3 regions of the Mesorhizobium sp. B283B1A genome follow, and region 2 is predicted to be linked to each of the others. Evidence: predicted binding sites of a transcription regulator. Region 2 holds the regulator's gene; each other region holds the start of a gene.
The links. The regulator PhoB, encoded in region 2, activates phosphate uptake and scavenging genes when phosphate is short. The targets are predictions, from matches to a motif close to TGTCATNNANCTGTCAT.
Positions count from the first base shown of each region.

Region 1: a site for PhoB is predicted at 4,421-4,437, ahead of phnC (phosphonate ABC transporter ATP-binding protein). Genes of this name have one in related genera too.
Region 3: a site for PhoB is predicted at 1,385-1,401, ahead of LB577_RS00515 (RNA degradosome polyphosphate kinase). Genes of this name have one in related genera too.

Region 1 is NZ_JAIUIQ010000016.1:116,449-124,094, forward strand. It holds gene LB577_RS16150 (carbon-phosphorus lyase complex subunit PhnI) at 1-380, shown strand, start outside; gene LB577_RS16155 (alpha-D-ribose 1-methylphosphonate 5-phosphate C-P-lyase PhnJ) at 377-1,288, shown strand; gene phnK (phosphonate C-P lyase system protein PhnK) at 1,285-2,061, shown strand; gene phnL (phosphonate C-P lyase system protein PhnL) at 2,267-2,974, shown strand; gene LB577_RS16170 (DapH/DapD/GlmU-related protein) at 2,971-3,588, shown strand; gene LB577_RS16175 (DUF1868 domain-containing protein) at 3,672-4,382, shown strand; gene phnC (phosphonate ABC transporter ATP-binding protein) at 4,517-5,374, shown strand; gene phnD (phosphonate ABC transporter substrate-binding protein) at 5,476-6,384, shown strand; gene phnE (phosphonate ABC transporter, permease protein PhnE) at 6,440-7,399, shown strand; gene phnE (phosphonate ABC transporter, permease protein PhnE) at 7,465-7,646, shown strand, end outside.
Region 2 is NZ_JAIUIQ010000011.1:54,842-62,487, reverse strand. It holds gene pstA (phosphate ABC transporter permease PstA) at 1-818, shown strand, start outside; gene pstB (phosphate ABC transporter ATP-binding protein PstB) at 815-1,618, shown strand; gene phoU (phosphate signaling complex protein PhoU) at 1,642-2,349, shown strand; gene phoB (phosphate regulon transcriptional regulator PhoB) at 2,366-3,055, shown strand; gene LB577_RS11700 (ROK family protein) at 3,374-4,618, opposite strand; gene xylF (D-xylose ABC transporter substrate-binding protein) at 4,889-5,929, shown strand; gene LB577_RS11690 (sugar ABC transporter permease) at 6,072-7,388, shown strand; gene LB577_RS11685 (ATP-binding cassette domain-containing protein) at 7,404-7,646, shown strand, end outside.
Region 3 is NZ_JAIUIQ010000001.1:90,352-97,997, forward strand. It holds gene LB577_RS00505 (FAD-dependent monooxygenase) at 1-1,056, opposite strand, end outside; gene LB577_RS00510 (zinc-finger domain-containing protein) at 1,076-1,321, opposite strand; gene LB577_RS00515 (RNA degradosome polyphosphate kinase) at 1,466-3,667, shown strand; gene ppx (exopolyphosphatase) at 3,667-5,202, shown strand; gene LB577_RS00525 (DoxX family protein) at 5,475-5,879, opposite strand; gene LB577_RS00530 (DoxX family protein) at 6,108-6,530, opposite strand; gene fumC (class II fumarate hydratase) at 6,706-7,646, opposite strand, start outside.

The sequences.
Region 1 (7,646 bases), on a different contig from region 2:
TGCCGCTCGGCAGCGTGCGCGTCACCGAATGCCAGATGGTCAACCAGTTCAAGGGCTCGGCCAAGGCTCCGCCGCAATTCACCCGCGGCTACGGTCTGGTCTTCGGCCAGAGCGAGCGCAAGGCGATGGCGATGGCGCTCTGCGACCGCGCGCTGCGCGCCTCGGAACTGGGCGAGGACGTCGTTGCCGCCGCCCAGGACGAGGAGTTCGTCATTTCGCATTCAGACAATGTCCAGGCGACCGGCTTCGTCGAGCATCTGAAGCTGCCGCACTATGTCGACTTCCAGGCCGAACTCGACCTCGTGCGCCGTATGCGCGCCGAGTATGAGGCACGCGAAAATCCGATGACGAAGGACGAGAAGAAGAAGGCGGCGGAATGACGACGCAATCGACCGACATCGCCACCTACAACTTCGCCTATCTCGACGAGCAGACCAAAAGGATGATCCGCCGGGCGATCCTCAAGGGCATCGCCATCCCCGGCTACCAGGTGCCCTTCGCCTCGCGCGAAATGCCGATGCCTTATGGCTGGGGCACCGGCGGCGTCCAGGTCACCGCCTCGATCATCGGCCCCGACGATGTGCTGAAGGTCATCGACCAGGGCGCCGACGACACCACCAACGCGGTCTCCATCCGCGCCTTCTTCAAGAAGGTCGCCAATGTCGCCGTCACGACCGATACCGCCAGCGCCACCATCATCCAGACCCGCCACCGCATCCCCGAGCATCCACTGACGGCGGGCCAGGTGCTGGTCTATCAGGTGCCGATCCCCGAACCGCTGCGCTTCCTCGAACCGCGCGAGACTGAAACGCGCAAGATGCATGCGCTGGAGGAATACGGGCTCATGCATGTGAAGCTCTACGAGGACATCGCCAAGCACGGCCGCATCGCCACTACCTATGCCTATCCGGTCAAGGTCGAGGGCCGCTATGTGATGGACCCCTCGCCGACGCCAAAATTCGACAATCCCAAGATGCACCGCTCGCCGGCGCTGCAACTGTTCGGCGCCGGCCGCGAGAAGCGCATCTACGCGGTGCCGCCGTTCACCGAGGTCGTCAGCCTGGACTTCGAGGATCATCCGTTCGAAGTCCAGACCTTCGACCAGCCCTGCGCGCTGTGCGCGGCCGAGAATGTCTATCTCGACGAGGTCATTCTCGACGACCATGGCGGCCACATGTTCGTCTGCTCCGACACCGATTATTGCGAGAAGCGGCGGGCCGACGGCCATCGCGGCCACCTTGCTCCGGAAACCCATTCCGTCTCGGAAAAAATGGAGCCAGCGCAATGACCGACGAACCACTGCTGCGCGTCTCGGCGCTCTCCAAATTCTACGGCTCACGCGTCGGCTGCGACAATGTTTCGTTCGAACTCTGGCCGGGCGAGGTCCTGGCTGTGGTCGGCGAATCCGGCTCCGGCAAGACGACGCTGCTCAACTGCCTGTCGACGCGGCTGCTGCCCTCGTCCGGCACCGCCAGCTACCGCATGCGCGACGGCCAGTTCCGCGAGCTCTACCGCATGAGCGAGGCCGAGCGCCGCTTCCTGATGCGCACCGACTGGGGCTTCGTCCATCAGAACCCGGCCGACGGCCTGCGCATGACGGTGTCTGCCGGCGCCAATGTCGGCGAACGATTGATGGCGGTCGGCGACCGCCACTATGGCAAGATCCGCGCCACCGCCGTCGACTGGCTGTCGCGCGTCGAGATCGAGCAAGACCGCATCGACGACGAGCCGCGCGCTTTCTCCGGCGGCATGCGCCAGCGCCTGCAGATCGCCCGCAATCTCGTCACCGGACCACGGCTGGTGTTCATGGACGAGCCAACTGGTGGCCTCGATGTTTCGGTCCAGGCCCGCCTGCTCGACCTCCTGCGCGGGCTGGTCACCGATCTTGGTCTCGCGGCCATCGTCGTCACCCACGACCTCGCCGTGGCGCGCCTCCTGTCGCAGCGCATGATGGTGATGAAGGACGGCCGCGTCGTCGAAAGCGGCCTCACCGACCGCGTGCTCGACGATCCGCGCGCGCCCTACACCCAGTTGCTCGTTTCCTCGATTTTGCAGGTGTGACGATGGCGCCAAGGCACCCCCCTCTGGCCTGCCGGCCATCTCCCCCTCAAGGGGGGAGATTGGCTGTCACTTCCGTTTTCGCCAATTTTCGACGTCGGAGAATGTGCGAGGCCGAAAAGCTTTCGATCTCCCCCCTTGAGGGGGAGATGGCCGGCAGGCCAGAGGGGGGCGCTGGCCCGCAAACGAACGACTGGAGAACCCTCTGATGCCGACGCCGCTCGTTGTCTCCGACGTTGCCAAGAGCTTCACCATGCACCTGCGTGACGGCATCAAACTGCCGGTCGTCGCTGGTGTCTCGTTCTCCATCAGGGCCGGCGAATGCACGGTGCTCGGCGGCCCGTCCGGTGCCGGCAAGAGCTCGATCCTGAAAATGCTCTACGGCAATTATGCCGTCGACGAGGGCCAGATCATCGTCACGCACGATGACGCGCTGATCGATCTCGCCAACGCCAGTCCGCGCACCGTTCTTGCCGTGCGCCGGCAGACGATCGGCTATGTCAGCCAGTTCCTGCGCACCGTGCCACGCGTCTCGGCGCTGGATGTGGTTGCCGAGCCGCTGGTCGAACGCGGTGAGGACCGTGAGGCGGCAAGAGGCAAGGCGCGCGCGCTGCTGGCACAGCTCAACCTGCCGGAGAAACTCTGGGCGCTGCCGCCGGCGACCTTCTCCGGCGGCGAGCAGCAGCGCGTCAACATCGCGCGCGGCTTCATCACCGAACACCCGATCCTGTTGCTCGACGAGCCGACCGCCTCGCTCGATGCGAGGAACCGCGACGTGGTGATCGAACTCATCGCCGCCAAGAAGGCGGATGGCGTCGCCCTGCTCGGCATCTTCCACGACCACGACGTGCGCGAGGCGGTGGCCGACCGCATCATCGACGTCACCGCTTTCGCTCCGGGAAAACTCGCCGCATGACCAGGAAATTGTCGGAGACGCCGCTGGTTCACCCGACAGCGGAGGTGCACAATTCTACGCTCGGCCGCTGGACCGAGATCGCCGACCGCAGCCGGGTTTCGGAAAGCGAACTCGGCGACTATTCCTACATGATGCAGGATTGCGCCGTCTGGTGCGCGACGATCGGCAAGTTTGCCAACATCGCCGCGAGCGTCCGCCTCAATGCCACCAACCACCCGACGTGGCGGCCGACGCTGCACCACTTCACCTACCGCGCCTCGGACTATTGGGACGACGCCGAGCACGAGAGCGAATTCTTCGCGGAGCGTCGCGCCAAGCGCGTCACCATCGGCCACGACACCTGGCTCGGCCATGGCTCGACCGTCCTGCCCGGCATAACGGTCGGCGATGGCGCGGCGGTTGGCGCTGGAGCCGTCGTATCGAAAGATGTCGCCCCCTACACGATCGTCGCCGGCGTGCCGGCAAAACCGATCCGCGAGCGCTTTGACCGCCGAACGGCCGAACGCTATCAGGCACTCGCCTGGTGGGATTGGGATCACGCTCGGCTGCGTGCCTCACTCGACGATTTCCGGGAACTGTCTGCCGAAGCCTTCCTGGAGAAATACGAGGGATAGCTCCTCACATCGTCGTCATGGGAACTCGTTCATATCCTTGACACACGACTCGGACACGAGGCCATCTCCCCAAGGAGATCGCAATGCCCGACACAATCAGCCCCTCGCTCGCCGGATTCTTTGCCGGCTCCAACCCGACCCCACCGGCGCATCTCGGCACGCGCTACGACAGCTCGGGCAGCTTCCTGATCGAGCCCGGCAACACCGTTGTCAGCCATCTGGTCGGCGGCTCGCCGTCGCAGGCCGTGGTGCTTGCGGTGCGCGAGAAGATGCTGGCGATGCCCGACGCCGACCGGCTCGCCTTCACCCCTGTCTCCAGCCTGCACATGACGCTGTTCCAGGGCATCATCGAATATCGCCGCCGCTTGCCCTACTGGCCTCAGGATGTGCCGCTCGACACCAGCATCGAGGCGATGACCCGCCTCTATCTGCAACGGCTGAAGGATTTTCGGGGCTTCGGCCCGTTCAACATCAGGGTGGTCGAAATCGTGCCGACCGGCCTCACCGTTGTCGGCGCGACCGACAACGACGTGCGCATCATGCGTCAATGGCGCGATGCCCTGGCGGTGCCGTTCGGGTACCGGCACCCCGATCACGGCGCTTACGTCTTCCACATCACCCTCGCCTATCAGATCCAGCGTCTTGCCGACGACAGGGCGGCCGCATGGCAGACGCTGTTCGACGATTGCCTGGCGCTTTTCGCGCGCCGGGCGCCGGTCATCGAGATCAAGCCGCCCGCCTTCTGCAGCTTCCGCGACATGGAGCATTTCGAGGAATTGCTGGTCCTCGGCTGATCGCGCGGAAACGGGCGCATGACGCAGCGCCTGTGGAGCGTAACAAAACTGACATCAAGGCGACACGGCAGGTTCATGTGGCTGCGTTAGGCGAGAAGCCTGACGATCAACATGGTCCTGACGGGAACCTGCCCATGCCAGCAACCTCAGCCACGCTCGAAATCCGCGGCGTCACCCGACGATTTGGCAAGAACACCGCTGTCAGCGATATCAACATCTCGATCCCGCAGGGTCAGATGGTCGGCGTCATCGGCCGTTCCGGCGCCGGCAAATCGACCCTTCTTCGCATGATCAACCGTCTCATCGATCCCAGCCAGGGGTCGATTTTTTTTGACGGCGCCGAGGTCTCCCAGTTGCGCGGCTCGCCGCTGCGGCGCTGGCAGCGCGACTGCGCCATGATCTTCCAGCAGTTCAACCTGGTGCCGCGCCTCGACGTGCTCACCAATGTGCTGCTCGGCAAGCTGAACCACCGTTCGACGATATCGAACCTTTTCGGCATGTTCTCCCGCGCCGAATGCGCCGAGGCCGTCGCCGCCCTTGAGCGGCTCGACATCGCCCGCACCGCACTGCAGCCCGCCGGAACGCTATCGGGCGGACAGCAGCAGCGCGTCGCCATCGCCCGCGCCATGATGCAGCAGCCCAGGGTAATTCTCGCCGACGAGCCGATCGCCTCGCTCGACCCGCTCAATGCCAAGGTGGTGATGGATTCGCTGCAGGACATCAATCTACGCGAAGGCATCACCGTCGTCACCAACCTCCACACGCTGGATACCGCCCGCACCTATTGCAACCGCATCATCGGCATGGCCGCCGGCAAGGTCGTTTTCGATGGCGCGCCGGAAGAGCTCGACCGCGAGGCCGTCCGCCTCGTCTACGGCGCCGACAGCAATGGTGGCGAGATTTCGGAGGCCATCACCTCCACCAGCGTTGCCTTCAAGCGAAAGATCGCCGCATCCGCCGGACCGCTCGAACCTGCATTCCCAGCTTACTGAGTTCAAGAAAGAGCGGCTCGGATCGTCCGCCCGCGTCAAGGGCACCTGTCAAAATCGATAACGCTGCCGGCGCGGGGCCGGAACCTACAGGAGAGATATCAATGTTCAGGAAGATGGTTCTCAGCGCCGTTTCGGTGCTCGCCATGGCCACCAGCATGGCCCACGCCGCCGATATGAAGGAATTCCGCGTCGGCATTCTCGGTGGCGAGAACGAAACCGACCGGCTGCGCAACTACCAGTGCCTGGCCGACCATTTGAAGGCCGAATTCGGCTTCGAAAAGGTCTCGCTGTTCCCGGCCGCCGACTATGACGGCGTCATCCAGGGCCTGCTCGGCGGTACGCTCGATTTCGCCGAACTCGGCGCTTCCGGCTACGCCAGCGTCGCGCTGAAGGACCCGAAGGCCGTTACCCCGATCCTCACCACCCAGCAGACCGACGGCGCCACCGGCTATTATTCGATCGGCCTGGCACTCAAGTCCTCCGGTATCACCGACATCAAATCGGCCAAGGGCAAGAAGCTCGGCTACGCCGATCCGGATTCGACCTCGGGCTACCTGATCCCGCTGACCCAGATCCCGAAGGACACCGGCGCTTCGAACGAGACCTTCTTCGCTTCGACCCAGTTCAACGGCGGCCACGAGAACAACGTCCTGGCCGTGCGTGACGGCAAGGTCGACGTCGCCGTGGACGATTCCTCGGGCATCGGCGACTTCAAGAACGGCTACACTTCGGGCACCTTCCACAAGGAAGTCGCCAAGGGCGCCGTCGACCCCAACGACTTCGTCGAAGTCTGGCGCTCGGGCCTGATTCCGAACGGCCCGCTCGTCGTGCGCACCGCGCTTGGCGACGACATGACCGCCAAGCTGACCGCCTTCTTCACCGACCTGCCCAAGAAGGACAAGGCTTGCTTCGAAGGCGTGGAAGGCGGCGATTTTACCGGCTACGTTCCGGTGAAGGCGGACTTCTACAACGTCATCGTCGAAGCCCGTAAGGCAGCCATCGGCGGCTAACGGCGAAATCGGAAAGGGCGGCGCTGAAAACGCCGCCCTTTTTGCATCTCCGATCATGACCCTTTCCGTGACAGCCCCCTCTTCTGGCGTTACCCACCAGATGGCCGATGCCTGGCGACGGCAGACGTCGTTGCGCCGGTTCTATACCGCCCTCGGCGTCGCGCTGCTGCTTGTCGCCATGCTCGCCAGCATGTGGTTCGCCGACGAAGCCAATGCCGGCCATTTCTTCGACCGGCTGCCGCACATCCTGGATTTCCTGAGCTGGCTCGTCCCCAAGGACTGGAATGACGTCTGGCGGGCTTTGTTCGACATCGCCTCGCCGCATGATACCGGCACCCAGGAATTCAACTTCCCGCTTGGCCGCGTCTATGTCTGGGGCGGTTTCTACATCCCCGAATATTTCGAGCTGATGCTGACCACGGTGAACGTGGCGCTGGTCTCCACCTTCATCGGTTTCGTCTTCGCCGTGCCATTCTCCTTCATCGCCGCGCGCAACCTGACGCCGCACCCCTTGCTGCGGCTGGTCGTCAAGCGCTTCATGGAGCTGCTGCGCGCCTTCCCCGAGATCGTCATCGCCGGCCTGTTCGCGGCCATCGTCTCGATCGGCCCGGTCGCCGCCATCATCGCCATCGGCCTGCATTCGATCGGCGCGCTGGGCAAGCTTTTCTACGAGATCAATGAGAACATCGACATGCGGGCCGAGGAAGGCCTGCGGGCGGTTGGCGCCAACTGGTTCGAGCGGGTTCGCTTTGCCGGCCTGCCGCAGGTTCTGCCGAACTTCATGTCCTACACGCTGCTGCGGATCGAGATCAACGTTCGCATCTCCACCATCATGGGTGCGGTCGGCGGCGGCGGCATTGGCGAGGAGCTCAAGCTCTCCATCTCGCGCGGCTTCGGCGCCAAGACGCTGGCCCTGGTGCTGCTCCTGTTCACCACCATCTTCATCGTCGACCAGTTCTCAGCCTGGCTGCGCCGCAAGCTCGTCGGCGAGCAGGCCTTCGTGATGGGGGCTTAGACCATGGTACCGAAAAGTGGAGGCCGGTTTTCGGAAGAGATCATGGTCAAACAAAAAGATGAATCATGGCGACCATGACGTCAGACGAAATCAGCGCGATCGAGGACCGCTTTCCGCAGGTGTTCCGGCGGCCGGCCTACAAGCGCTTCGGTCCGCTGTTCCTGCTTCTGGGCACGGTGCTCTACCTCGCCTATGCGATGTGGTTCTTCAGCCTGCCGCAGGTGCTGCGGGAATCGCACTGGGAGCG
Region 2 (7,646 bases):
AGCGCAAGAATGGCGTGATGATGACGCTGTGCGTCGCCGCGGCCGGCATCGGCCTTGCCTGGCTGGCGCTCATTCTCGGCGCCCTGCTCTACAAGGGCCTGTCGGGTGTCAATCTTTCGGTCTTCACACAAATGACCCCGCCGCCCGGCGATGCCGGCGGCCTGCTCAACGCCATCTACGGCAGCATCGTGATGACCGTCATCGGCATCATCGTCGGCACGCCGATCGGTGTGCTGGCCGGCACCTACATGGCCGAATACGGCCGCTTTTCGAAGCTCACTACCATTGTCCGCTTCATCAACGACATCCTTCTGTCGGCGCCGTCGATCATCATCGGCCTGTTCGTCTACGAATTGATGGTCCGGCCGATGGGGCACTTCTCGGCGATCGCCGGCGCCGTCGCGCTGGCGATCCTGGTCATCCCCGTCGTCGTGCGCACCACCGAGGACATGCTCAATCTGGTGCCCAACGCCTTGCGCGAAGCCGGCACCGCGATCGGCGCGCCGCGCTGGGTGGTCATCCGTTCTGTCGCCTACCGCGCCGCGCTTTCGGGCATCGTCACCGGCATATTGCTGGCCATCGCCCGCATCTCCGGCGAGACGGCGCCGCTGCTGTTCACCGCGCTCAACAACCAGTTCTGGTCGAGCAATCTCAACGCGCCGATGGCCAGCCTGCCTGTCACCATCTTCCAGTTCGCTCTCAGCCCCTACGAGGAATGGCAGCAACTGGCCTGGACCGGCGCACTCATAATTACATTGACGGTTCTCGCGCTCAGCATCTTTGCGCGCAGCCTGACCGGACGCAGAGAGGACAAATGAGCCAGATGTTGTCTCCAGACATGACGATCGCCGCCGAGGCAGCCGCCAAGGCAAAGATCGAGGTCAAGAACCTCAATTTCTACTACGGCCAGTCGAAGGCGCTGAAGGACATCACGCTGTCGCTGCCCGAACGCAGCGTCACCGCCTTCATCGGACCGTCGGGCTGCGGAAAGTCGACGCTGCTGCGCGTCTTCAACCGCATCTACGAGCTCTATCCCAGGCAGACAGCCGAGGGCCAGGTGCTGCTCGACGGCAAGAACGTTCTCGACCGCTCGCAGGACCTCAACCTGTTGCGCACCAAGATCGGCATGGTGTTCCAAAAGCCGACGCCGTTCCCGATGTCGATCTATGAGAACATCGCCTTCGGTGTCAGGCTCTATGAGAAGATCAGCAAGGCCGAGATGGACGGCCGCGTCGAACAGGCGCTGAAGCGCGCAGCACTCTGGACCGAGGTCAAGGACAAGCTCAATGCCAGCGGCCTCAGCCTTTCGGGCGGCCAGCAGCAGCGGCTCTGCATTGCCCGTACCGTGGCGGTGAAGCCGGAAGTCATCCTGCTCGACGAGCCGGCCTCGGCGCTCGATCCGCTGTCGACCGCCAAGATCGAGGAGCTGATCGACGAATTGCAGGCCGACTACACGATCGTCATCGTCACCCACAACATGCAGCAGGCGGCGCGCGTGTCGAAGCAGACGGCCTTCATGTATCTGGGCGAACTGGTCGAGTTCGACAAGACGGAGAAGATCTTCACGTCGCCCCGCGAAAAGCGCACGCAGGACTACATCACCGGCCGCTTCGGCTGATCACGCATACGAGGACCAGGATCATGGCCGAACACACGGTTGCAGCCTTCGATGAAGATCTCGGACAGATCAGCAGGCTGATCAGCGACATGGGCGACCTCGCCGGCTCGATGGTCGGCGGTGCCACCAAGGCGCTGCTGAACTCCGACAATGCGCTCGCCCAACGCGTCGTCTCCGATGACGCGATCATGGATGCGCGCCAGCGCGAGCTGGACGACCGCGCCATCACGTTGATCGCAAAGCGCCAGCCGATGGCCGACGATCTGCGCCACGTCGTCGGCTCGATCCGCATGGCCGGCGATCTCGAACGCATCGGCGACCTTGCCAAGAACATCGCCAAGCGCGTCGGCACGGTCGGGCTCTCCGCCACGCCGCGCGACCTGTCGCACTCCATCGACGCGATGGCGCAGCTGGTGCTGATCCAGGTTCAAGGTGTTATCGAGGAATATGCGGCGCGCGATGCCGCCGCACTGGCCAAGCTGCGCGCCGACGACGAGCGTATCGACGTCAAATACACTTCGGTGTTCCGCGAACTGCTGACCTACATGATGGAAGATCCGCGCAACATCACCGCCTGCACGCATCTTCTGTTCTGTGCCAAGAACCTCGAACGCATCGGCGACCACGTGACCAACATCGCCGAGAATGCGTATTATGTGCTGACCGGCACGCAGCTGCCCGCCAATCGCCCGAAGCAGGACGAAACCGCGATGTCGGCGCCGGCGGCATAGCAGGGGTGACCAGCCGATGATCGCGCCACGCATCATGGTGGTGGAGGATGAGGAGCCGCTAGGGGTGCTGCTCCGCTACAATCTGGAATCCGAGGGCTACCAAGTCGAGGTGGTGACGCGCGGCGATGAGGCGGAGATCCGCCTGCAGGAGAACGTGCCCGACCTTCTGGTGCTCGACTGGATGGTACCGGCGGTGTCCGGCATCGAACTCTGCCGGCGCCTGCGGATGCGGCCCGAGACCGAGCGGCTGCCGATCATCATGCTGACCGCGCGGGGCGAGGAGAGCGACCGCGTGCGCGGCCTGTCGACCGGCGCCGACGACTATCTGGTCAAGCCGTTCTCGACGCCGGAATTCATGGCACGCGTCAAGGCGCTGCTGCGCCGCGCTAAACCTGAAGTGCTGTCCAGCGTGCTCAAGGTCGGCGATATCGTGCTCGACCGCGAATCGCACCGCGTCTACCGCAAGAAGAGCGAGATCCGGCTCGGACCGACCGAGTTCCGCCTGCTCGAATTCATGATGCGCCATCCCGGTCGCGTGTTCTCGCGCAGCCAGCTGCTCGACAATGTCTGGGGCGAGACGATCTACATCGACGAGCGCACCGTCGACGTGCATGTCGGGCGCCTGCGCAAGGCGGTCAACAACGGCCGCATGCCGGATGTGATCCGCACGATTCGTGGGGCGGGCTACGCGATCCGGGAAGATTAGGTTCTTCGGCGCGGAAGGTTAGAAAGTCGGATTTCGTGCTTAAGCCGGATCGCTTTACCTTGGCGATTGGCGAAAACGTCCATTGCTTCGTCATCCACGGGCGGAGCAAGGAGCGAAGCGACGCGGCGTAGACCCGAGGATCCATGCCGCGACTTCGAAGCGTTGCCTCGGCGCGGAATTCTGCTCCGCTGCACTCCGTGGCCAAGGTCGCGGCATGGATCCCAGGGTCTCCGCGACGGAGATTCGCTCCTGCTCCGCCCAGGGATGACGAAGTCGTGAGGCTTTGTCCAACCCACGGATGTTACGATGGCTTCGATTTCACGCCACGTTCTTCCCAGCCGCGCCTGCTCTCGCCTGCACGCCCGGCGCGAAAATTTCCTGGTCGACGAAGGTCAGTGCGCGCATGGCGCAGCCTTCGCGGATCAGCGGCAGTTCGTTAGGCTCGGTGTCGAAAGAGATCGATTTCGAGTGCTGGCCGCCGGCGGTCTGGGCAATCGCCTCGCGCAAGGCCGGCTCGATCAGGTCGAAGGCGGCGGCGCTGACGCCGACAATGGCGACGGGGGCGGGATCGATCAGCGCGAACAGGCTGCCGAGGCCATAGCCGAGTGCCTCGCCGGCCCTGCGATAGGCCTGGCGCTCCGGTCCGTCCTTGTCGCGCGCCGAGGCCGCCAGCGCCCGCATGTCGGCGTCGCTGACGTCGACCGGTTCGGTGTCCTCGCCAAGCTGTCTCGCGTTGCGCCAGATGGCGTAGTTGCCGGCATAGGCCTCGACGCAGCCGCGCCGTCCGCAGCGGCAGAGTGCGCCGTCCGGCCGGTGGATCATGTGGCCGAATTCGCCACCCGACGAGTGGGTGCCGGTGAACAGTTGGCCCTTCAGCACAAGGCCCATGCCGATGCCGTGAGACAGCAGAATGGCGATGAAGTCGTCGCGGTAGCGCTCGGGATCGCGCCAGCGCAGCGCCACCGCCATCATGTTGCAGTCGTTTTCCATGGTGGCGGGGATGCCGAACTCGGCCTCGAATATGTCGGCGAACGCGATGTCGGTCTGCGGCGTGATCGGCGACCACAGCATGGCGCGCGCCTCGGTATCGGTGATGCCCTGGATGGCCAGTGCGATGCGGGCGACGCTGCGGACATCGATGTCGGGATCGTCGATGCGGCGCCGCACGATGGCGACGCATTCGCCGATCAGCGCCTCGCGCGACATGGTCAGCGTGTCCAGCCGGCGCTGTTCCTCCGATATCACCTGGCCGGCATAGTCGATGACGGCGACCGACAGGAAATTCAGCGACAGCACCACGGTCATCACCGCCGCCGCCTCCGGGTTGAGTGTGAGGCCGACCTGCGGTCGACCGCGTTTCAGCGACCCGGCCTCGCTCGGCTTGCCCTCGGTCAGGACGCCTTCGCCGATCAGGTCGGAGGAGATCGCCGAGATGGTCGAGTGGCTGAGGCCGGTGGTGGCGGCGATCTCGGTGCGCGAAGGCTGACCGGCACGGCGCACGGCCGAGATCACCATGGCGCGGTTGCGCCGGCGCAGATCGTCGTGGCGGATTCCGACCGACATGTTCACCCACATCCTCCCGGTCGCCGCGGCCTTTCGTGCCTCCCGAAGGCCGCCAGCGAAGCCGCCAAATACTGGCAGAAGCGCCGCACGCTGTCATTATTTATTCCGGAGCTCGAAAAAAAGTCCGCGGCACCTCAAAATCCATCAGAATCATTGTTGACAGTGTTCCGGCGATGGACCAGTGTTTTTTCGAGGCTCGAAAAAATAGGGCCTTTGTGCCGGCCTTAGGGTCAGTTTGGTCGCGCCATACGCGGCGCAGGGAGGAATATCATGAAGAAATTCACAGCCGCCATCCTGGCGGGTGTCGCCATGTCGCTGACGCTTGCGTCGGTCGCGCAGGCGAAGGACAAGGTCATCGGTGTTTCCTGGTCCAACTTCCAGGAAGAGCGCTGGAAGACCGACGAGGCCGCGATGAAAAAAGCGATCGAGGCCGCCGGCGACAAGTACATCTCCGCCGACGCGCAGTCCAATCCCGGCAAGCAGCTCACCGATGTCGAAAGCCTGATCTCGCAAGGCGCCAATTCGCTGATCATCCTGGCGCAGGACGCCTCGGCCATCGGCCCGGCGGTGCAGAAGGCATTGGACGAAGGCATTCCGGTCGTCGGCTATGACCGCCTGATCGAGAACAAGGACGTCTTCTACCTGACCTTCGACAACAAGGAAGTCGGTCGCTTGCAGGCCAGCGCGGTGTTCAAGGCCAAGCCGGAAGGCAACTACGTCTTCATCAAGGGCTCGGGTGCCGATCCGAATGCCGACTTCCTGTTCTCGGGCTCGATGGAAGTGCTCAAGGAAGCCATCGACAGCGGCAAGATCAAGAATGTCGGCGAGGCCTATACGGACGGCTGGCTGCCCGCCAACGCCCAGAAGAACATGGAACAGTTCCTGACCGCCAATGACAACAAGGTCGACGCGGTGGTCGCGGCCAATGACGGCACCGCAGGCGGCGTCGTCGCGGCGCTGACGGCGCAAGGCCTTGCCGGCACCGTGCCGGTGTCCGGCCAGGACGGCGACCATGCGGCACTCAACCGCATCGCGCTCGGCACCCAGACCGTGTCGGTGTGGAAGGACGCGCGCGAGCTCGGCAAGAACGCGGCCGAGATCGCCTCGCAACTGGCCGACGGCAAGAAGATGGCCGACATTGCCGGTGCGAAGGACTTCACGACGCCTGGCGGCAACACCGTCAAGTCGCTGTTCCTGACACCGGTTGCGATCACCAAGGACAATCTCAACGTGGTCATCGACGCCGGCTGGATCAAGAAGGACGAGGTCTGTGCAGGCGTCGCCGCCGGCAGCGTCGCGGCCTGCAACTGATCCGAAGACGTCAGACAATGAAACGCCGCGGCTGCCAGGCCGCGGCGTTTTTTCAAGAAGATTTGTGTTTCCGCCGCGGGCGGGTAGCTTCCAGGCTCTATTCCGGCATCCGCGTCAGACGGCAAGCCGGCGGGAGGATTTCATGACCGACACGACCTCAAATGCACCGGCCGACACCGCGCGGGCATCGGAACTAGGCGCGGTCGCCCGGTTTCTGAAGGCAACCGAACTCGACACACGCATGCTTGGCATGGTCGGTGCGCTGCTGGTCATCTGGGTCGGCATTCACATCCTGTCGGGCGGACTTTTCCTGACACCGCGCAATCTCTGGAACCTGTCGGTGCAGACGTCCTCGGTCGCGATCATGGCGACTGGCATGGTGCTGGTCATCGTCATGCGCAACATCGACCTTTCGGTTGGCTCCGTCGAAGGTGTGATCGGCATGATCATGGGCGTGGCGCAAGCCGAATTCCTCATTCGCGTCATCGGCTTCCAGCTTGGAGATCCCTGGCTCTGGATCATTGCACTGGCCGCCGGCGTGGTGCTCGGTCTCCTGATCGGCGCATTCCAGGGCTTCATCATCGCCTACCTCGAAGTTCCGGCCTTCATCGTGACACTGGGCGGCCTGCTGGTCTGGCGCGGCATGGCGTGGCTCATCACCAACGGGCGCACGGTCGCGCCGCTCGACGCCACATTCCAGCTGATGGGGGGCGGACCGAGGGGCTCGATCGGCGCCACCGCCAGTTGGATCATCGGCGCCGTTGCTTGCGCGGCTGTCGCTTTCGCGCTGCTCAATGGTCGATCGCAGCGCAAACGGTTCAACTTTCCGCTGCGTCCCGTCTGGGCGGAAACCTTTCTCGGCGTAGTCGCCTGCGCTGCCATCCTTGGCGCGGTGTGGATCGCCAATTCCTATCCGTGGCCAATCGGCATCGTACGCCAGTACGCTCAGCAGAACGGCATCGCCATTCCTGAAAATGGACTGTTCATCGCCCACGGCATTGCCATACCGGTGCTGATGGCGGTCGCGGTCGGCATCGTCATGACGTTCATCACCAAGCGCACCCGTTTCGGCCGCTACGTCTTTGCCATCGGCGGCAATCCGGAGGCCGCCAATCTCGCCGGCATCAACACCCGCTGGGTGACGATGAAGGTGTTCATGATCATGGGTGTGCTGGCCGCGATCAGCGCGGCGATCTCGTCGGCCCGTCTTAACGCGTCGACCAATGCGCTGGGCACGCTGGACGAGCTTTTGGTGATTGCCGCCGCCGTTATCGGCGGCACCTCGCTTGCCGGCGGCTCCGGAACGGTGCTCGGCGCCATGCTCGGTGCGCTGCTGATGCAGTCGTTGCAGTCCGGCATGGTGCTGCTCGGCATCGACTCACCGCTGCAGAGCATCGTCGTCGGCGCCGTGCTCGTCGTCGCCGTCTGGCTCGATACCGTCTACCGCAAGCGGGTCTAGGGAAGGAGAACCATCATGGCCGACAACACCGCTCCCGCATCTGCTCCCGCCGGCACGTCGCTGGTCGACATGCGCAACATCTCGATCGCCTTTGGCGGCATCCGTGCCGTCGACGACGCCTCGATCGATCTTTTCCCCGGCGAGGTCGTGGCGCTGCTCGGCCACAATGGCGCGGGCAAGTCGACCCTGATCAAGATCCTGTCCGGCGCCTACAAGCGCGATGCCGGCCAGATCTTCGTCAATGGCGAGGAAGCGGCG
Region 3 (7,646 bases), on a different contig from region 2:
ATTTTCCCAGATCGCCAGGCCCTGCTTCGGATTGGCCGGGAAGTCGGCAATTACCCCGGCAAGCGTTGCGGCATCTTCGATGGCCATGGCAGCCCCTTGTGCCGCGAATGGGGTCATCGCATGTGCGGCGTCGCCAATCAGGGCGATGCCAGTTGGTGTCGTCCAGTGCTGCTTCTGGTCGACGGTATGGAGTGGCCAGGTCAGCCACGGGCCGGCCATTTCGACCAGTCTTGCAAGGGCTGCCGCCGTGCCGCTCATTGCATTGGCGAGGATGACGGGATCGGCACGACCCGACCAACCCTCGGCAATGCGCTCGCCTTTGGTGAAGGCGACAAGGTTGAAGGCATCGCCCTTGCTGACGGGATAGGCGACCATGTGGAATCCCGGATGCAGAAAAGTCGTGACACAATCAGCCGCCCCAATCGCGGCAAAGGCTTGTCCGGCGCCGCTATCGGCGGTGACGGTCGTGCGCCAGGCCAGTTCGCCGGAAAAACGGCTTCTTGACGATCCCCCCCGAGCCCGATCGACAACCGCGCGCACCGATGACCACACGCCGTCGGCGCCGACCAAAAGGAAGCCCTGTGACTGGACGATCTTGCCGTCCGTCTCCAGCGTCGCCGCCACACCATGGTCGCCTGTGGCAAAGCCGCTGACGCGCGCACCCTTGACCAGCTGAATATTCGGGCTTTCGGCGACGTGTGCGGTCAGCGCGCTCTGCAGATCGGCTCTGTGGGCGACGAGATAAGGCGCGCCCCAGCGTTCTTCGGCGGCTTGCCCGAGGGGGACACGCGCCAGTTCGCGCAACGTCCTTGCGTCCTTCAGCACGACGGCCTCCGGCCGCACCGCGGCCGGCAGCAGCCGGTCGAGCACGCCGAGCTGGCGCAGGATGCGTGTCGCGTTGGGGGAAAGCTGGATGCCGGCTCCCACGGCCTCCAGCCGCTGCGCCTGTTCGAACACCTGCACGGGGTAGCCGCGTTCGGCGAAGGCAAGTGCTGCGGTCAGCCCGGCAACGCCCGCTCCGGCGATGACGACTTGCCGGGAGCGCTTGTCGTCCATCAGGCCCGTCGCGGAAGAATCAGGCGGCCTGGTCGATGTAAAGGCAGCCCGCCGGCAGCGTTTCCGTGGCCTTCAGCTTCGGCGAATAGCGGTAGAGCGTCGAGCAATAGGGGCAGACCTTCTCATTGTCGTCACCCATGTCGAGAAACACATGCGGATGGTCGAAAGGCGGGTTGGCGCCCGTGCACATGAATTCCTTGACACCGATGTCGATTGCCGGAAAGCCCGCATCGTTCTGGAAATGGGGAATGGAACCGCCTGCCATCGTCGTCTCCTTAACGCAGTCTCGCATGCATCTGGATCATAACAGGTCTCTTTGCAAGATCGATGAAATGAAACTGTCGCAAAAGCCTGTCAGAGGATAAGTTAAGCCGGTTAACCGGCTGAGCTGGTGGGAAGAGCAGGAACAATGAACGAACTGAAGCCGGTGCAGAGCGAATTCATCAATGTCGAGGCGGCAAGCCCGGAGGGCGGCAATCCAGACCGTTTCGTCAATCGCGAATTTTCCTGGTTGCAGTTCAATCGCCGCGTGCTCGAGGAATCGCTGAACACCAATCATCCGCTGCTGGAGCGCGTCCGCTTCCTGTCGATCTCGGCCGCCAATCTCGACGAGTTCTTCATGGTCCGCGTCGCCGGCCTCGCCGGCCAGGTGCGCGAGGGCATCGTCTTGAAGAGCCCTGACGGGCGCACTCCCGAACAGCAGCTCGAACAGCTGCTGCGCGAGGTCGAGCGGCTGCAGGAAGACCAGCAGAAGAGCCTATCGGCGCTGACCGTGCTGCTCAACAAGGAAGGCATCGAGACCATTACGCGGGATGCGCTGACCAAGGACGAGAAGGCCTGGCTGGAAGAGCATTTCCAGGACCAGGTGTTTCCGGTGCTGACCCCGTTGTCGATCGACCCGGCGCATCCATTCCCGTTCATTCCCAATCTCGGTTTCTCGATGGCGCTGCAGCTTCGCCATCGCAAGAATGGCGAGGAGATGAGCGCGCTCTTGCGCCTGCCGGTGGCGCTGAAGCGCTTCATCCGCCTTCCGGATCGCAAACACCATGTCCGCTTCATCCCGCTGGAAGAGGCGGTCGGCCTCTATATCGGCAAGCTGTTCCCCGGCTATGAGGTCAAGGGTTCCGGCACATTCCGCATCATCCGCGACAGCGACATCGAGGTCGAGGAGGAATCGGAAGATCTGGTGCGCCTGTTCGAGACGGCGCTGAAGCGCCGCCGCCGCGGTTCGGTGATCCGCATCGAATTCGACAAGCTGATGCCCAGCGAATTGCGCGACTTCGTCGCCGGCGAGCTTGGCGTCTCGTCGAGCCGTATCAGCGTGCTCACCGGCCCGTTGGCGCTCAGCCAGATCTCCGAGATCGTGGCGGTCGCCCGCGACGATTTGAAGTTCACGCCCTACAATCCGCGCTTTCCCGAGCGCATCCGCGAGCATGGTGGCGACTGTTTTGCCGCCATCCGCGAGAAGGACATCATCGTCCACCACCCCTATGAATCCTTCGACGTCGTGGTGCAGTTCCTGCGCCAGGCCATGGCCGACCCCGAGGTGGTGGCGATCAAGCAGACGCTTTACCGCACCTCCAACGACAGCCCGATCGTGCGCGCGCTGGTCGATGCGGCCGAGGCCGGCAAGTCGGTGACCGCGCTTGTCGAGCTCAAGGCCCGTTTCGACGAGGAAGCCAACATCCGCTGGGCGCGCGATCTGGAGCGCGCCGGCGTGCAGGTCGTGTTCGGTTTCCTCGAACTCAAGACCCACGCCAAGATGTCGCTGGTGGTGCGCCGCGAAGACGGCAAACTGCGCAACTACGTGCATCTGGGCACCGGCAACTACCATCCGGTCACCGCGCGCATCTACACTGACCTGTCCTTCTTCACCACCGATCCGACGATCGCCCGCGACGTCGCCCAGCTGTTCAATTTCATCACCGGCTACGCTGAGCCGACCGACGAAATGCGGCTGGCGATCTCGCCTTTCACGCTGAGAAGCCGTATCCTCAAGCACATTTCCGCCGAAGTCGCCCATGCGCTGGAAGGAAAGCCGGCTCGCATCTGGATGAAGATGAACGCGCTTGTCGACCCGATCATCATCGATGCGCTCTATGATGCCAGCCGCGCCGGCGTCGAGATCGACCTCGTCGTGCGCGGTATCTGTTGCCTCAGGCCTCAGGTTCCGGGGCTTTCGGAAAACATCCGGGTGAAGTCGATCGTCGGCCGGTTCCTCGAGCACAGCCGCATCTATTGCTTCGGCAATGGCTATGGCCTGCCCTCGGACGAAGCGATCGTCTACATCTCCTCGGCCGATCTCATGCCGCGCAATCTCGACCGCCGCGTCGAGACCATGGTGCCGATCACCAATCCAACTGTGCATGAACAGGTCCTTGGCCAGATCATGCTCGGCAACATCATGGACAATCAGCAAAGTTTCGACGTATTGGCTGATGGAACCTCCCGGCGCGTCGTGCTGGAGGAGGGCGAGGAACCGTTCAACGCGCAGGAATATTTCATGACCAATCCGAGCCTGTCGGGACGGGGTGACGCGCTGAAGTCGCACGCGCCCAAGCGCATCGCGCAGTTCAAGCGCCGCAAGAAGAACGCCGCAGCGTCCGGCTGATGCTGTCTGATTCCCAGGGCCGGCTGCAGGACCGCCGACCGCTGTCCATCATCGACATCGGGTCGAATTCGATCCGCCTTGTCGTCTATGAGGGACTGGCGCGTTCGCCGACCATGCTGTTCAACGAAAAGATGCTGGCCGGCCTTGGCCGCGGCATCGTTTCGACCGGCAAACTCGATCCCGAGGCGGTGACACGCTCGATGGAGGAGTTCCGCCGCTTCCGTGCGCTTTCCGACCAGGCCGGCGCCGAGCACATGTATGTCTTGGCCACCGCCGCCGCCCGCGAGGCGATCAATGGTCCCGATTTCATCCACCGCGCCGAAGAGGTGCTGAAGACCGAGATTCGTGTCATCAGCGGTCGCCAGGAGGCCTATTATTCGGCGCTCGGTGTCATTTCCGGCTTCCACCCGGCCAACGGCATCGCCGGCGATCTCGGCGGCGGCAGCCTCGAACTGGTCGACGTCAATGGCGAGGCGATCGGCGATGGCATAACGCTGCCGCTCGGTGGCCTGCGCCTGCAGGACATGGCCAAGAACTCGCTTACCCAGGCGCAGAAGATCGCGCGCGACGAACTGGCGCGGGCCAAGCTGTTGAAGGGCGGGCAGGGCCGGCCCTTCTACGCCGTCGGCGGCACCTGGCGAAACCTCGCCCGGCTGCACATGGAGATGACCAACTACCCGCTTGGCGTCATGCACCACTACGAGATATCCGCCGAGAGCGCGACGGCCTTTCTCAAGCAGGTGGCAAAAGCCGAGATCGAGAAGATCAAGGGCATTGAAGGCGTATCGAAAAATCGCCGCTCGCTGCTGCCTTACGGCTCTATCGTCCTGCAGGAGATCATGGCGGCCATGCAGCCGTCGAAGATCATCGTCTCGGCACTCGGTGTGCGCGAAGGCTTCCTCTATTCACTGCTCGACGAGGCCGAGCAGAAGGCCGATCCGTTGATTTCGGCATCCGAGGAACTCGCCCGGCTGCGCTCGCGCTCGCTCACCCATTCGCATGAACTGGTCGACTGGACGGCAAAATCCTTTGCCGCCTTCGGCATTGATGAGACGGAGGACGAGGCGCGCTACCGCCACGCCGCCGCATTGCTGGCCGATATAGGTTGGCGCGCCCATCCGGAGTATCGCGGCAGGCAATCGCTCAACATCATCGCGCACGCCTCCTTCTTCGGCGTCGACCATCCCGGCCGTGCCTTCCTGGCCTTGGCCAACGCCTATCGCCACGATGGCATCTTCAACGAATCCATCGCGCCCGAAATCAAGGCGCTGGCGACGCCGCGCTATCTGGAGCGCGCCCGTGTGCTGGCGGCGATGATGCGCGTCGTCTATCTGCTGACGGCCTCGATGCCCGGCATCATGCCCAGGCTAAAGTGGGAGCAGCGCGCCAACGGCGTGCTGGCATTGGTGTTGCCGGCATCCCTGGCCGACCTCTATGGCGAACGGCCGGCCGGGCGCCTAGCGCAACTGGCGCGCATCACCAACCGCCGGCTGGTGCTGGCCGTCGAGGGCGGCCCGAGCATGTCGGTGAAATAGACACAGTCTACCAGAGCGCACGCGGATATCAGATCAACCCAATCGCGCCACCTTGCAAGCGGTTTCGCGTTTGATGACCGGCTTCCCCCACTCCGTCCCTGCTTCGCAGCGCCACCTTTCCCCCCTCCGGAGGGAAAGGAAGGGAGCGTTGCTGGACGAGCGTTAACGCCAAAGAACTTGGCGCCCTTCCTCTACCCCGTCGATCGGGGGAGAGGTGGCTCGGCGAAGCCGAGACGGAGTGGGGGTCGACCTGGCTCGGGACTAAGAAGATATCAAACCGCGTCGCGCCCGTCGGCCGACCAGGCGCCCGCACCGGCCATGCCCAGCGCCAGGAAGCCGCCCGCGATCGCAATGTCCTTCATCAGCATCTGCTGGTGCAGGAAGGCGAGCGTCGCATCGCCGGCGCCCTGGCCGTAATGACCGATGAAACCGGCTGCGATGCAGAAGGCGGCAAGCAGCAGCGCCACGATCCGCGTCTGGAAGCCGATGAGGATCAGCAGTCCGGCGATCAGCTCGAACAGGCCCGTGCCCCAGGCGGCAAGCGTGGGCAGCGGCAGGCCCAGGCCGGCGAAATAATTGGTGGTGCCGGCGATGTTGGCGAGCGCCTGGAAGCCGGACGGTACGAACAGCACGGCAAACAGCAGCCGCGAAACCAGGAGCAATGCGTTGCGAGCCATGGCCCATCTCCCTTGTCGCCGCACGATCGGGCTCAGCCGGCGGCCAGGCAGTCTACTCCTGCGAGGCTGCGGCTGAAACCGGAGAGCCGCCTATTTGAGACAACGAAGAAGCGGCGCGAAAAATTCCGTGCCGCTTCCATTTTCAAGGCTTGGGAGGGAAGGCTTGGAGCAATTCCGAGGAAAAGCGCATAGCGCTTTCCCTCGGGAACTGCGTCAGAACAGGGAAACTCAGCCGCGCTTGGCGTCGATAGAGTAGGCGCCGGCGCCCGACGAAGCCAGCAGCAGGAAGCCGCCGGTGATGGCGAGGTTCTTGAGAAACTGGATCATCTGCATCTGGTCGGCCCAGCCGGTGTGGGCGACAAGGCCGGTGGCGACCGTGAAGATCGCGAGCACCCAGGCGGCGATCCTGGTCTGGAAGCCGACGAGGATGGCGAGCCCGCCGAGCAGTTCGATCAGGCCGACAACGACGGCCGTCACGGTTGGCAACGGCAGCCCGAGGGCGCCGAAATAGCCAGCGGTTCCGGAAATGGCAGTCAGCTTGCCGAAGCCGGAAAGCAGGAAAATGACCGCGAGCAGGATGCGGCCGAGCAGGATCGTGACAGAACTATTGGACGCTGTGCCGGCGCCGGCGGCGGAAGTGTTGGTGGACATGGTGGCTCTCCGAATGGGTTGAATGACCACCCAGATAGACGATGCCGACTGTTCACCAAAGCCGCCTATGCGGCGACACATTGTTCACAGGTCATACATTTCCGCGATCGCGCGACACGCGCGAAATTCGTGTCGGATGACGCGGTGAAGGGGGTAAATTTTCCCGCCGAAAACCTCACCCCGGATGGGTCATGTCCGCGGGCCGCACCAGCCGGTCATAGTCGGCCTCGCTGACTAGGCCGGTGGCCAGCGCTTCCTCGCGCAGCGTCGTGCCCTTTTTGTGCGCGGTCTTGGCGATCTTGGCGGCGTTGTCGTAGCCGATGGTTGGCGCCAGCGCCGTCACCAGCATCAGCGAGCGGTCGAGGGCCGCCTTGATGTTGTCTTCGCGAGCCTCGATGCCGACGACGCAATTGTCGGTGAAGGAGACCGAAGCGTCGGCGAGCAACTGCACCGACTGCAGGAAGTTGTAGGCCATCAGCGGGTTGTAGACGTTGAGCTCGAAATGGCCCTGGCTGCCGGCGAAAGTGACGGCGGCATTGTTGCCGAACACCTGCACGCAGACCTGGGTCAACGCTTCGCACTGTGTCGGGTTGACCTTGCCCGGCATGATCGACGAGCCGGGTTCGTTTTCCGGCAGCGACAATTCACCGAGGCCCGAGCGCGGCCCGGAACCGAGGAAGCGGATGTCGTTGGCGACCTTGAACAGGGCAGCGGCAGCGGCATTGATGGCGCCGTGCGAGAACACCATGGAATCGTGCGCCGCGAGCGCCTCGAACTTGTTGGGCGCGGTGACGAAGGCGATGCCGGTAATGGCGGCGATGCGGTCGGCCACCCGCTCGGCGAAGCCAACCGGCGCGTTGAGGCCGGTGCCGACGGCGGTACCGCCCTGCGCCAGCTCCTGCAGGCCGGGCAGCGTCAACTCGATGCGCTTGATCGACGAGGCGACCTGCGCCGCATAGCCCGAGAATTCCTGGCCCAGCGTCAGCGGCGTGGCATCCTGCGTGTGGGTACGGCCGATCTTGATGATATGGTTGAACTCCCTGCTCTTGGCGGCCAGCGCCTTGTGCAGGTGCTTCAGCGCCGGCAGGAGGTCGTGCACGATGCGCTCGGCGCAGG